Regions from separate parts of the Arthrobacter sp. sptzw32 genome, predicted to be linked through region 2. Evidence: riboswitches for the same ligand, from Rfam matches in the RefSeq annotation. Region 2 holds a riboswitch; each other region holds the start of a gene.
The links. Region 2 has a riboswitch for S-adenosylmethionine ahead of AC5RVN_RS07295 (bifunctional o-acetylhomoserine/o-acetylserine sulfhydrylase). Riboswitches for the same ligand answer to the same signal wherever they lie in the genome.
Positions count from the first base shown of each region.

Region 1: linked by a shared signal. The riboswitch ahead of AC5RVN_RS09240 (DUF1737 domain-containing protein) and the one ahead of AC5RVN_RS07295 (bifunctional o-acetylhomoserine/o-acetylserine sulfhydrylase) in region 2 are both predicted to bind S-adenosylmethionine.
Region 3: linked by a shared signal. The riboswitch ahead of AC5RVN_RS02565 (aminotransferase class V-fold PLP-dependent enzyme) and the one ahead of AC5RVN_RS07295 (bifunctional o-acetylhomoserine/o-acetylserine sulfhydrylase) in region 2 are both predicted to bind S-adenosylmethionine.

Region 1 is NZ_JBNHEZ010000004.1:62,999-67,503, forward strand. Features, by position in the region: gene AC5RVN_RS09220 (glutamate--cysteine ligase 2) at 1-318, shown strand, start outside; gene AC5RVN_RS09225 (DUF1905 domain-containing protein) at 408-701, shown strand; gene AC5RVN_RS09230 (O-succinylhomoserine sulfhydrylase) at 703-1,911, opposite strand; gene AC5RVN_RS09235 (rhodanese-like domain-containing protein) at 1,912-2,322, opposite strand; gene AC5RVN_RS09240 (DUF1737 domain-containing protein) at 2,319-2,597, opposite strand; SAM riboswitch class IV at 2,611-2,725, opposite strand; gene opgC (OpgC domain-containing protein) at 3,071-4,505, shown strand, end outside.
Region 2 is NZ_JBNHEZ010000003.1:154,605-159,109, reverse strand. Features, by position in the region: gene AC5RVN_RS07305 (HNH endonuclease signature motif containing protein) at 1-749, opposite strand, end outside; gene AC5RVN_RS07300 (VOC family protein) at 1,005-1,643, opposite strand; SAM riboswitch class IV at 1,807-1,922, shown strand; gene AC5RVN_RS07295 (bifunctional o-acetylhomoserine/o-acetylserine sulfhydrylase) at 1,967-3,292, shown strand; SAM riboswitch class IV at 3,395-3,510, shown strand; gene metX (homoserine O-acetyltransferase MetX) at 3,523-4,505, shown strand, end outside.
Region 3 is NZ_JBNHEZ010000001.1:525,475-529,979, forward strand. Features, by position in the region: gene AC5RVN_RS02555 (metal-dependent transcriptional regulator) at 1-181, opposite strand, end outside; gene AC5RVN_RS02560 (class I SAM-dependent methyltransferase) at 213-971, opposite strand; gene AC5RVN_RS02565 (aminotransferase class V-fold PLP-dependent enzyme) at 1,087-2,523, opposite strand; SAM riboswitch class IV at 2,561-2,674, opposite strand; gene hisN (histidinol-phosphatase) at 2,834-3,646, opposite strand; gene rsgA (ribosome small subunit-dependent GTPase A) at 3,695-4,505, opposite strand, start outside.

The DNA.
Region 1 (4,505 bases), on a different contig from region 2:
GAGCTGTTGGACTTCGGCTCCTTCCGGCCGGCGCGCGCCGCAGACGTAGTGCGTTCACTGGTGGACTATCTCGCGCCGGTATTGCAGGAGCAGGGCGAGCTTTCCCTTGCCCGGCAAGGGGTGGAGGACGTCATTGCCCGTGGAACTGGGGCAGCTGAACAGCGCCGCATCCGCGACAGAGCTTTGGCCGCTGCAGCACCTGAGGATTTGGGCTTCGGCGCAGTGGTGAGGCATGCGGTAGAGGTGACGATGCGTGGCACCCTGGATCTGTCGAAGGTCGAAGAAACGCCCGATCTGCTGCGGGTTCGTCAGCCCTAGTAGGCGGGAAGGGCAGCAGGGCGTCCTCGAGGACCAGCTCAGCTGTGAAGCGCGGGTCACAAGTAACGGGTTCGTGCCATACTCGGCGGGTGACGGCCTCGTATTCCTTTGAAGCAGAACTTTGGCTGTACCCCGGTGAGGCAGGATGGCATTTTGTGACCCTGCCTCCGGACATCGCTGATGACATCCGGGTCCGCGCTGCAGGTGCCGGGACGGCATTCGGCTCGATCAAGGTCACCGCGAAGGTCGGAGAGCACTCCTGGCAGACCTCGCTGTTCCGGGACACCAAGAGCGATTCCTACCTTTTGCCGGTGAAGAAGGAGATCAGGGACAAAGCGCAGGTCGGTGCAGGTGACGGCATTGCCGTCCAGCTCTCCGTCTAGGCTAAATCTGCTTCAGCGCCTGTTCGAGGTCGCCGATCAGGTCGTCCACGTCCTCCAGCCCCACGGATAGCCGCACCACGCCGTCGCTCAGGCCGATGGCTGCGCGGCCCTCCGGACCCATTGCGCGGTGAGTAGTGGTGGCGGGGTGGGTAATGAGGGACTTTGAGTCGCCCAGGTTATTGGAGATATCGATGATGCGGAGGCCGTCCAGCAGCGCAAAGGCAGCCTCCTTGCCCGAGCGGGCACCCGTCGTCGCCAGTTCCAGGGTCAGGACCGTCCCGCCGGCACTCATCTGCCGGGCCGCCAGCTCGTACTGCGGGTGCGACTTCAGGAGCGGGTACTTCACCCAGCTCACGGCAGGCTGCTGTTCCAGCCATTCGGCCAGCTGCAGGGCTGACGCCGAGGAGTGGTTGACGCGGAGGGCCATTGTTTCCAGGCCCTTGGTAAGCACCCAGGCGTTGAAGGCGGACAGCGATGGACCGGTGTGGCGCATCAGCTGCTTGACCGGGCCGTCAATGAATTCCTTGGTGCCCAGGATGGCGCCGCCCAGCACCCGGCCCTGGCCGTCGATGTGCTTGGTGCCGGAGTAGACAATCACGTCGGCGCCGAGCTGGCCGCAGCGCTGCAGCAGGGGAGTGGCGAAAACGTTGTCCACCACCACAGTGGCACCTGCGGCATGTGCCAGCTCACTGACCGCGGCGATGTCCACGATTTCCTGCATGGGGTTGGAGGGGGATTCAAAAAACACAGCGGTGGTGGGCTCGGACAACGCAGAGCGCCACTGCTCCAGGTCAGGCCCGTCCACAAAAACCGTTTCGACACCCCAGCGCGGCAGGATCTCGTTCAGGATGACGAAGCAGGAACCGAACAGGGACCGGGCGGCCACGACGCGGTCACCTGCAGCCAGCAGGGCACCCAAAGCGGTAAAGACCGCGGACATGCCCGACGCCGTCGCAAAGCATGCCTCGGTTCCCTCGAGGAGGCGGAGCCGCTCCTGGAAGGTGGCAACGGACGGGTTGCCGTAGCGGGAGTACACAAAGCGCTCGTCCTCACCGGTGAAGGCCCGTTCAGCAGCGGCTGCGGATTCGTACACGAACCCGGAATTCAGGAACACGGCCTCGCTGGTTTCCTGGAAATTGGTGCGGTCCAGCCCGCCGCGCACGGCCTGGGTGTTGCTGCTCCAGCCGGCGGCGTCTTCGTTGAAGGTCACTTAGTTCTTTCCGAGGTTGGTGGGCAGGCCGCGGTTCTTCCAGCCGTTGACGGTGCGTTCGCCGTAGCGGTCCGGCTCGCCCTCGAAGCCCTCCAGCACGTTGTAGGACGTAAAACCGGCCTGGGTGGCAGCAATCGCAGCCGCGATGGACCGCTGCCCCGAGCGGCACAGGAAGATCAGCTCCGTCGATGAGTCTTCCGGCGCCTGCTGGGTGAGGGAACTGATGAAGTCGGGGTTGGGAATGCCGCCCGGAAACGTCCACTGGATGAACAGCGGATCATTGTCGGTGGCCTTGGTGTCAGGAATGCCGATGTGGGCCCATTCGCCCTCGGTCCGCACATCCACGAGGATGGCTCCGTGCTCCAGTTTGTCCCACGCCTCCTGGGGCGTCAGGTCTCCCGCGTAGCTCATGCGTGGCCCTCGCCGTCGAACTCGAGGTCCTCGCCGGCGGCCTCTAGGTTATCCACCGCGGTGGCAACGGCGGCATCAGCGGAGGCGATGGCTGCCGGAAGGACCAGGGCCTGCGCCACTATCACCTGGCCGCCGTTGGTGGTGGCGGCCGGGCTGCCGTGAAGCACGTAGCCCTCGGCCAGGGCGGCCGAAATCCGTTCGCAGAATGTCCGGTCGTCCGGGCCGGTGACGAGCCGGTACGAAAGTCTCTCTTCAGGGGCAGGTGCGTCAGACACGACGGATCTCCTTCTCTCACGCTTGCAACACGATTCGGTCGATATGCCGAGTATTCACCTGAGGCACCCCGCCGCGGAAGGAGGGTTGCCGACCGGTTAGTCAGGGCTTGGCACCGGTACTCATTACTCCCAAAAAACGTAACACTTGGCGGGCATGCCCGCACCGCCGTCGTCGTCATGTTCCGTAACTGAACCGGCCCTGCCCGCTGAGCGGCCGGCACGTCACTTTCGGTAACCCACGACGGCGGGACTCGCTCCGGCGTCAAGGCACCTGGCGTGCCGCACATATTGACGCCGGATAAAGTTCTTTTGGGGCAGGCCGCCCCGTCATTGGAGTATCAGCTTCGGGGGGTCCCATCAGCACGTCATCAGCCGCCGCGCCCAAGCGCGGGCACAACAGCCCGCTGCCTGCCCGGACTTCCCGCAACGGCTTGCTGGTCCTGACCCGCGCCACGGCCGCCTTCCTTGTTTTGATGCTGATGGCAGTCCTGCTGATAGTGCTGCCGGCGGGACCAGCCCGTGCGGCAGAGACCTTTCCGGGCGACGGCAAGCCGCTGCTGGGCGCTGTGCTGGAATGGGGCGAGGACACCGCTGCCGGTTTCGCCGGCCGCCTGGGTGCCTCACCGGCCCTGCTCGGGCACGACATAGCCATCCCGTTCCGCGCCTCGGAGAAAAATGACATCCGGGGCTTCCTGGAACAGTCAGGTGAACAAGGCGCACATGCAATGCTCACGGTGCAGCCCACGGTTCCGCTGGACCAGATCACTGCAGACACCGCTTCAGCATTCGCCGGCGAAGTGGCCGATCTGACAGGCAACTTCAAAGGCCACGTGCTGATCCGTTTTGCCCCCGACATGAATGCCAGCTGGGTGGAATGGGGCCAGCAGCCCAGCGCCTACCGGTCCGCCTTCCAGGCCGTCGCCGCAGCCTTCAACAATCTCGACGGCGGCCGTACCGCCATGGTGTGGGAGCCCTACCTGGGCAAGGACTACCCCTTCAACCGGCACCGGAATGTGCCGGTGCCGGGAAGCGAAGGTTTCGCCCTGCTCGATACCAACCGCGACGGCGCGTGGGACGGCTCGGACGCGGCCTATAGCCCTTACTATCCGGGGGACGAGGCGGTGGACTGGGTGGGGCTGACAGCATTCCACGACGACACGGCCGGCGGGGCGCCCGTCAATACCGTTCCCCGGCAGGGCGAACTTCAGGAAATGCTTACTGCATCGGGTAGCGAAAACTTTTACGCAACGTATTCGGAGGGTAAAGATAAGCCGTTCCTGCTGCAGACGTCCGCCTTCTACAGCCCGGCGTCCGGCGGCGCCACCGAAATGGAGATCAAAGCCTCCTGGTGGGACCAGGTCCTCGGCGCCGCAGGATCAACCGAATTCACCAGGACCGCCGCGGTGGTGTGGGATGAACGCACAAACACCAGAGACACGGGTGTGGCTGGCATCAACTGGCTGCTCACCGGGAACCCTGCCATCGCAGACGCAGCCCGGCAGAGGCTGCAGGCTTCCCCGCTGGTCACCGGGCCGGTCACGGAGGTTGTGGCAGGCAGCGGGCACGTGCGGGCCAACACCCTTTCAGGCCCTGCTTCCTGGACTGTTGCCGCGGCGCTGGTCATTCTGCTCGTGGCGCTATGGCAGGTTCCCCGGCGCGTGAACGCGGCAACAGCGTGGGCTTACGCCGACTCCTCCTCCAGGGATTCCCGGGTGGACCTGCTGCGGGGACTGGCCATCGTCTTTGTGGTGGTCAACCACCTGGGGATGACGTCGCTGTTTCAGTTGCTCACCCAGGAGGCCGTGGGCTTCGTGTCCGGGGCGGAGCTCTTTGTCCTCTTCTCCGGCCTGGTGGTGGGCATGGTGTACGGACCAAGGGTCAAGGAAGACTTCGGGACGGTGGTGGACC
Region 2 (4,505 bases):
TCGTTGGAGCCCTGCATACCCCTGGCGATGGCGGTGAGCCGGTTCCAGCCCGCTACCGCCTGGTCAGCGGGCAGGTAGGCCGAGAGCCAGGCCATCCCGTCCTGGTCAGGACGGTATTCCATCCGCCGGTCGGCCACACCCCTGGTGTGCCGCTGGTCGATGGACTCGGCGTGGTGGCGTTCCCGCCAGATCCGGGCTTTGGCTTTGAACCGGCACGCCGGGATGTCCCCGATCGGCGCGGCCGTGGATGGTATGGGTGTATCCGGGCCCAGGAAGTGGGCTTCGAGGGCGGCGGCGCCGGAAGGGTCCAGGGTGGCGGTTTCCTCCACCATGACCTGGGCGTGCCGCCACGAAATCGTCCCCGTTTGCAGGGCCGAGAGGGTCAGCGGCAACCCTGTGACCAGGGCGTGGGAGGTGGCCAGGAACGCACCAGCGGCACGGCCGCCAAGGGCCAGGAGGCTGCCAATTTCCGCGGCGACCGCCATCTCTCGCGCCTGCACCGGGGTTCCCGGCGCCGCGACAGCATGGACGGTGTCCGCGTACGTCACCGCCGCCCGGGCCTTCAGCCCTGTGACCCGTGCCTCCACGGTGGCCGCGCCGGAGAGGATGTCCAGGCAACCATCGGCCAGGGCAGCCAACGGATCAGCACCATCAACCACCCCGGAACCCGGAGCCTCCGCTTCGGCATAAAGCACGGCAAGGGCGGCATTGATGTCCTCAAACGCCTTCGCTACCGCCGCTTTTCCCATACACCCATCATGGCAAGGGGGTCTGACAATACCGGTTGGAGTGGATGCGCAGGCAGCTGAACTACCCGTTGCCGCGCCGTCATCCGCGGGGTGCACCAGGAAACGGATTCGGCCGCCATCAGCGGGTGACGCCGTTGTCACCTGCTGATGGCGGCCGAAGCTCAGGAAAGAGCGAGCTGGTATATCCGACCGTACGGAAGCCCGTACGGAAGCTCGGGCATCAGCCCCGCAGCCCCGCAGCTCCGCCGGGGACAGTCAGATCGTGACGGCTCCGTTGGCGGTCTCGAACGTCACCGAAAGGATCCCGGGGGTTCCGTGCGGTGCCACCCACTCCACGGCCACGTCCTCGAGCGGCTTCTCTACCGGCTCACCCAGCCATTCAGTAACGCGCTCAGCCGAACCGGCAATGGTCAGGCAGCTCATCTTGACGTTGGTTTCGTAGGCGTTGGACGGGTGCAGGGTCGGGTCGCCCTCCCACTTGAGCATGTACGGAACCTGCGGGTCTGCGATCAGACCGAGGATGCCAATCTGTTTCCAGACCAGTTCGCGGCCGTCGGGAAACTTACGGTTTCCGTTGACCGAGGAGCGGCCAAGGCGCTCTTCGAATGGTGCCAGGTCGTCAACCTCGACGCACCAGCCCATCCAGCCGCCGCCGGCGGCAGACCGCGCACGCACTGCCTGTCCGAAGGGAGCCTTGTCCGAAGCGGGGTGGTCCAGGACCTCCACCACTTCGAGGTACTTGTGTCCCGCAAGCGGGATGATCATATTCCGGGTTCCGAACCGCGGGTGTACCCCGCCCTTCACTGCCTCAACGCCGAGGGCAGAGGAGATACGTTCGGTGGTGGCAGCCAGGCCATCGTGTTCACAGGCGTAAGAGACGTGATCCATGCGCATGGCAACATCTTGGCACTTTGTGATCGGGCTCTCAGCTAAGGCAACCCTTACTGGGATTTTCCCGTGGAAGCACTGGTTTTTCTGCGCAGGTCCCCGAAATCTTGAGGACTATGTTCGTCATAATCCTGTTCGGCCGTGTCTGCACGTTCCTACACTGAGCTCAGGTCATGAGTGCCAGCACGAAGCCCCGGCTTGCTGGCCGGCAACCCTCCACCCGCGGTGGGGTGCCCCGGGTGAGGACCTGGTTGTCCGGCAACGGCCGGATGGCAAGCGCGGCCCGCGGTGCTTCCCAGCATGCCGGGCCCATGTCAAAGGAGCCTTACTTGTCCAACGGATGGTCTTTTGAAACCCGCCAGATCCACGCAGGGCAGGAGCCGGACGGTGCCACCGGCGCCCGGGCCCTTCCCATCTACCAGACCACGTCCTTTGTCTTCCCCAGCGCTGAAAGCGCCGCCAACCGCTTTGCCCTGGCCGAGCTGGCACCCATTTACACCAGGATCGGCAATCCCACGCAGGAAGCGGTGGAGCAGCGGATCGCCAGCCTGGAAGGCGGCCTGGGAGCGTTGCTGCTCAGCTCCGGCCAGGCCGCCGAGACCTTTGCCGTCCTGAACATCGCCGAGGCAGGGGACCACATCGTCGCCAGCCCCAGCCTCTACGGCGGCACCTACAACCTCTTTGCCCATACACTCAAGAAATTCGGGATTTCAGTCACCTTCGTGGCAGATCCGGACAACCTGGACCAGTGGCGCGGGGCAGTCCAGCCCAACACCAAGCTCTTCTTCGGCGAAGTGGTGTCCAATCCGCGGCAGGACGTCCTGGACATCGAAGGCGTGTCCCAGGTGGCGCACGACGCCGGCGTTCCACTGATCGTGGACAACACCCTGTCCACCCCGTACCTGATCCGGCCGCTCGAATGGGGTGCTGACATTGTGGTGCACTCAGCCACCAAGTACCTCGGCGGCCATGGCTCCGCCATTGCCGGAGTGATCGTCGACTCCGGAAAGTTCGACTTTGGCAAGGACCCTGCCCGGTTCCCGGGCTTCAACACCCCGGACCCCACCTACAACGGGCTTGTCTACGCCCGCGATCTCGGCGCAGACGGTGCCCTCGGCGCGAACCTGTCCTACATCCTGAAGGCCCGTGTGCAGCTGCTGCGGGACCTCGGCTCGGCGGTGTCGCCTTTCAACGCCTTCCTCATCGCCCAGGGTCTGGAGACGCTGAGCCTGCGGGTGGAACGGCATGTTGCCAACGCCCTGGAAGTTGCCCAGTGGCTGGAAGCGCGTGACGACGTCGAATCGGTCGCCTATGCGGGGCTTCCCTCCAGCCCCTGGTACGAGCGGGGCCGCAAATACGGCCCCAAGGGGACCGGCGCCATCGTGTCGTTCAACCTTGCCGGTGGCGCGGAGGCGGGCAAGCGTTTTGTAGACGCGCTGGAGCTGCACTCCCACGTGGCGAACATCGGCGACGTCCGGTCGCTGGTGATCCATCCGGCGTCGACCACCCACAGCCAGCTGTCGCCCGAGCAGCAGGTGGTGGCGGGCGTGAACCCCGGCCTGGTGCGGCTTTCGGTGGGGATCGAACATATCGATGACATCCTGGCCGACCTCGAAGCCGGCTTCCGCGCGGCCAAGGAGGCCACCGGAGCCTAGCCCTCCCACAGGGTGGGCGCCCGGGGGCAGCAACGGGCCGGGGAAGTCACAACCAGTCACACTCTTGGCGGCAGGCAGGGGCTGTTTCGTACACTCGAACCAGGTCATGAGTGCCAGTGACAGCCCCGGCTTGCTGGCCGGCAACCCTCCTTCCGCGGCGGGGTGCCCCGGGTGAAGACCTGGCCTGCCGGTCATATGACGGCGGGCAAGCGCGTAGAAGAGGTCTTGCCATGACGGTTACCGTCACCCGTACAACTGTCCCCGAACACGGCATTGTCCGCTACGCCTCCATCGGCGGGCTGAAGCTCGAAGCCGGCGGTTACCTGCCGGACGTTGTTGTGGCCTACGAAACCTGGGGCACCCTGAACGAGGACGGCAGCAACGCCGTCCTGATCGAACATGCACTGACCGGCAGCACCCACGTGACCCGGGGCGACACCGAGGAGCCCGGTTGGTGGGAACAACTCGCCGGGCCGGACGCACCAGTGGATACCAACCGCTTCTTCGTGGTGTCCGTAAATATTGTGGGCGGCTGCTACGGCTCGACCGGGCCCTCGTCGCCTGCCCCGGACGGAAAACCGTGGGGTTCGCGTTTTCCGCTGGTGACCCTGCGGGACAGCACCGTGGCCGAAGCCCGGCTGGCAGACCAGCTCGGAATCCGGAGCTGGTACGCCGTGTTGGGCGGCTCAATGGGCGGCGCCCGCGCCCTCGAATGGGCCGTCACCTTTCCGGAACGGGTGCAGCGCTGCGCCGTGATCTCCATTGGTGCCGCGAGCACGGCAGAACAGATCGCCTTCGCCCAGGCACAGACGCTCGCCATCCGGCAGGACGCCAACTTCAACGGCGGCGACTACTACGGCGGCCCCGCCCCCGAGGAGGGGCTGGCCCTCGCCCGGCGGATCGCCCACATCACGTACCGCTCTCCGGTCGAGCTGGACGGCAGGTTCGGCCGTGCGCCGCAGGCTCCCGAATCACCGTTTCAAGGCGAGCAGCTTGCAGCGCGCGGGCGCTACCAGGTGGAAAGCTACCTGGACCACCAGGGCAGCAAACTGGTCCAGAGGTTTGACGCCAACAGCTATATCGCCATCACCGAAGCGCTCATGAGCCATGACATCTGCAGGGGGCGTGGAGCCCTCGTCCAGACCCTGTCCGCTTGCACTGCACGGTTCTTTGTAGCGGCGGTGGACTCTGACCGGCTCTACTTCCCGTCCCA
Region 3 (4,505 bases), on a different contig from region 2:
GCTTGTGGTCGACAAGCCCTTGGTCCTTCAGCTTGCGGACCATCTCGGAGACTGAAGAATTGGCAACACCGAGCCGCTGAGCCAGCTGGGAGGACGTGATGGGCTTGTCCTGCCACTCAGTGAACGAATAGATGACCTTGACGTAATCCTCGATGGAGGAGGAGGGCGCGCTGGTCTTCACAGCTCCAAGCCTACCCGTTGCCCGTTTCCCGTCACGCTTTGAAGGCCCGCCAGGTGAGCGTCAGGTAGGGCAGGTCAAGCTCTTCATCCTGGCCGTGTCCCAGGTGCTCGTGGAGGTACCAGTCCAGGTTGGCCAGCACCTTGTCCCGGATTGCTTGACCTGCGCGGAGGTAATAGCTTCGCGACTTGGTGAGTTCCACCAGGTCCGTGGTGGTGACGCGGTCCTGCCAATGGGTCACATGGCCCTCAAGCCCCTTGAACTCCGGTCCCACGAGCGGGCGGAAGTCCGGTTTGTACACGTCCCCGGCGTGCATGATCCGGGAGAGCCGGTGGACCCAGGGAACCGATGTATCCAGCTGGTTCCAGACCAGTCCCAGCGTTCCGTTCGGACGCAGGACGCGTGCCAGTTCCGTGCTCGCGGCCAGGGCATCGCACCAGTGCCAGGCCTGGGCAACACTGACGACGTCGAAGGCCTCCGGTGGCAGGCCCGTTGCCTCTGCGGTGGCATGGACCGCCGTGGCGCCGGGGTAGTGCGCCTGCAACTGTTCGAGCATGTCGGCGGAGGGGTCCAAGGCGGTGACGGTAAGGCCCAGGCCCAGCAGCAGTTCGGTGAACTTTCCGGTGCCGGCTCCGGCGTCGAGGGCGTCAAGGGCTCCCTGCGGCACCAGCCACTGCGCGGATTCTTCCGGGTAGCCAGGGCGGACCTGCTGGTAATGCCGGCCACCGTCCTGGAAGCTCTGGCCGAGCTCCCGTCGCCGTCCGTGATCAAGTTTGGGGCCGCCCCGTACCACGTGTGGCCTCCTTCGCCTGATGCCCTGGGTATCCTTCGAATTTACCGTACCCGTCGTGCCGGCAAGGCCAGAAGGCAGAACCAGCGGGCAGCAACAGGAGCTCCCGGCAGGGAGCTCAGTCGTCGAGGCAGGGGGCCGCGCCGGCGGTTCCCGGCGTGTTGGGGGCCCAGTGCGGGTAGGTGCGGGTGTCGTTGGCGGGGACCCAGCGCCCGGCGTCCACCACGTAGTCCCACCCAAGGCCGTGGCGGCGCAGCGACTCGATGCCGGCAAGGAGCCGTTCGGCATCCTCAAGGCGTGAGCCGACGCCGAAGCTGGCGCGCAGTGAACCGGAGGGCAGGCCGAGACGCTTCAGCAGCGGGTGGGCGCAGAAGCGGCCGTCGCGCAGGCCCACACCGTGCTCAGCAGACAGGTAGGCGGCCACCAGTCCGGCGTCGTAGCCTTCCACGGAGAAGTTGACCACGCCGATGGTGTCCGTGTCCGGGTTCGTGTCCTTGAAGATCGTGTGGACGGTTACGCCGTCGATCCTCTGCAGGCCTTCCACCAGGTACGAGCGGATGGCGGACTCGTGGGCGTGCCACTGGTCCTGGTCAAGCCCGGCAATCACCTGTGTGGCGCGTGCCAGAGTGGCTGCGCCCAGGACGTTGGGGGAGCCGCCCTCGTGGCGGGCCGGGCCGGTGGCCCAGCTGACGCCGTCGAGCCTTGCTTCCTTGACGGCGCCTCCCCCTGCGAGATGCGGCGTTCCGGCGTCCAGCCAGTCCGTGCGTCCCACCAGCACGCCCGCGCCGAACGGTGCGTAGAGCTTGTGGCCGGAGAAGGCGAGGTAGTCCACGCCGTCTGCTGCGATATTGATGCGGCGGTGCGGTGCCAGCTGGGCGGCATCCACCACAATCCGTGCGCCGTGTTCGTGGGCCAAAGTGGCCAGGATCCGGACGGGAAGGATTTCCCCGGTGACGTTGGAGGCACCGGTGACAGCAAGCAGGCTCACGCCGCCCTGCTCCAGTTCGGCGCGGACCGACTCGATGGTCCCGGCGATGGTGTCGGCGGCGACAATGCTGCGGTGGGGGACGCCCTGCCACGGAAGCAGGTTTGCGTGGTGCTCGATGTCCAGGTACAGGACGTCGCCGTCGGGCCGGCCATCCGTTTCCGGCAGGCATCCAGCCAGCAGGTTCAGCGAATCAGTGGTGTTCCGGGTAAAAATCACCGAATCATCCGGACGGCCGCCCACGAATCCGCGCACGATGTTGCGGGCGTTTTCATAAACGGACGTGCTGATCTGGGACGCGTAGCCGGCTCCGCGGTGGACGCTGGCGTAGAACGGCAGGATCTCGTTGAGGTAGGCCGAGACCACGGAGAGGGCGGGAGCAGAGGCTCCGTAGTCGAGGTTGGCGTACCGGACGTGCCCGCCGGAGATCAGCGGCGCCTGGATTTCGGCGCCGGTGACGGCGGAAAGCGGCCGCCCGGCAACAGCCCGGCGGGCGTCGAAGGCGGCAGCATCAGACTGGACAAATTCTGGCTGGGCGGCGGCGTTGGGGGAGACGGTGGCAGTAGTCACGGGCAGACCTCACTCTGAAAGGACTCCCAGCACCGGGAATCCGCGCTTGCCGCATCCGTTCCGGACCGGCCTGGTCGTCACCCGGGGCACCCCACCGCGGTTGGAGGGTTGCCGGCCAGCAAACCGGGGTTTCGCGCTGGCACTCGTGACCTGGTTAAGAGCGTAGGACATGCAGCAGGAAGGTTCGAAGCCGGCTGGAATGTTAAGCGTTTTGTTACGCACCGACTGAAAAGTCCCGCTATGGCCGAAGAAAACGACGGCGGGCGCCTCCTTGGGGAGGCGCCCGCCGCTGATTGTTCGATGCAGACGCTTAGAGGAGATCGTCAAGGTCAGGGTTCAGCCGGCGGAGAACCTCGGAGTGCAGGATGGAATTTGTGGCCAGCGCGTTGCCGCCAAAGGGCCCGTCCTCACCCTCCAGGGAGGTGAAGCGGCCACCCGCCTCGACCACGATCGGCACAAGTGCCGCCATGTCGTACAAGTTGAGTTCGGGTTCGCAGGCGATGTCCACCGAGCCTTCAGCCACCATGCAGTAGGACCAGAAGTCGCCGTACGCACGGGTCCGCCAGACATCCTCGGTAAGGCCCAGGAAATTGTCCAGGCTGCCGCGTTCCTTCCAGCCGCCCAGGCTCGAGTAGGACAGCGAAGCATCGGACAGGTTGGCGACGTTGGAGACGCGGAGCCGGGTGGCGGCCGCCAGTGACCGTCCCATGTAGGCGCCCATGCCCTTGGCCGCCCACCAGCGCTTTCCCAGGGCCGGTGCGCTCACCACTCCGACGACGGGCTCGCCTTCATCCACCAGTGCGATCAGGGTTGCCCACACGGGGACGCCGCGGACGAAGTTTTTGGTGCCGTCGATGGGGTCGATGATCCAGCGGCGGGACCCGTGGCCGGTGCTGCCGAACTCTTCCCCGAGCACGGCGTCACGCGGGCGGGACCGGGACAACTGGCCGCGGATGGCTTCTTCTGCGGCCTTGTCCGCGTCGGTGACCGGCGTCAGGTCCGGCTTGGTCTCCACGTGGAGGTCCTGGGCCTTAAAGCGGCTCATGGTCTGGTCATCCACGGAGTCCGCCAGGACGTGGGCCAGGCGCAGGTCATCGTTGTAGCTTGAAGCGGGTTGGATCATGGTTCCAAACTACCGTCTGTGCGGGGTTCTGCTGGGAGGTCGGCCTTGTCAGTTGACGCTTCCCAGTTCCTTGGTCTCCTGCGCCTCCAGGCGTGGGTCGGTGCCCAGCAGGCGCCGCAGCGAAGCGAGCCGTGCTGCCCCCGTGGCGCCGGCGTGGCCGCCGCCCACCCAGGCGTCGAGTCCGCAGTTCACCGCGGTGGCGGTGTGCTTGCAACCGCGTTCGCAGTCCTCGATGCCGGGGGAGAGGTCCGGGAAGGAGCGCAGGATCCGGTCCGGATCCACGTGGGCCAGGCCGAATGAACGGATGCCGGGGGTGTCGATGATCCAGCTGCCTACAGGTGCGTCTGCCAGTCTCAACGCCAGCGCCGACGACGAGGTGTGGCGCCCGCGCCCCGTCACGGCGTTGACCCCGCCGGTGGCCCGTTCCGCGCCGGTCAGGGCATTCACCATGGTGGATTTGCCCACCCCTGAATGCCCCAGCATGACCGTGACTTTCTCATCAAGGTACGCGCGGAGCTCAGCCACGGCTTTGCTGTCGAGCCGTGCGGAGAGTCCGTCGTCGGAACGGGCATCAATGCCTGAAGCGCTGGAGTCGGCAGTGCGGCTGATGATCACCGGGAAGTCCAGGTGCGTGTAGTTGGACAGCAGGTCCGCCGGATCCTTGACGTCCGCCTTGGTGACCAACAGGATCGGCTCGATCCCGGCGTCGTATGCCGCCACCAGGGCACGGTCGATGAAGCCGGTGCGCGGCTCGGGGTTGGCCGCAGCCACCACAATCACCAGCTGGTCCGCGTTGGCCACCACAGCCCGCTCCACCGGGTCCGTGTCATCGGCGCTGCGCCGCAGCAGGGTCCGGCGG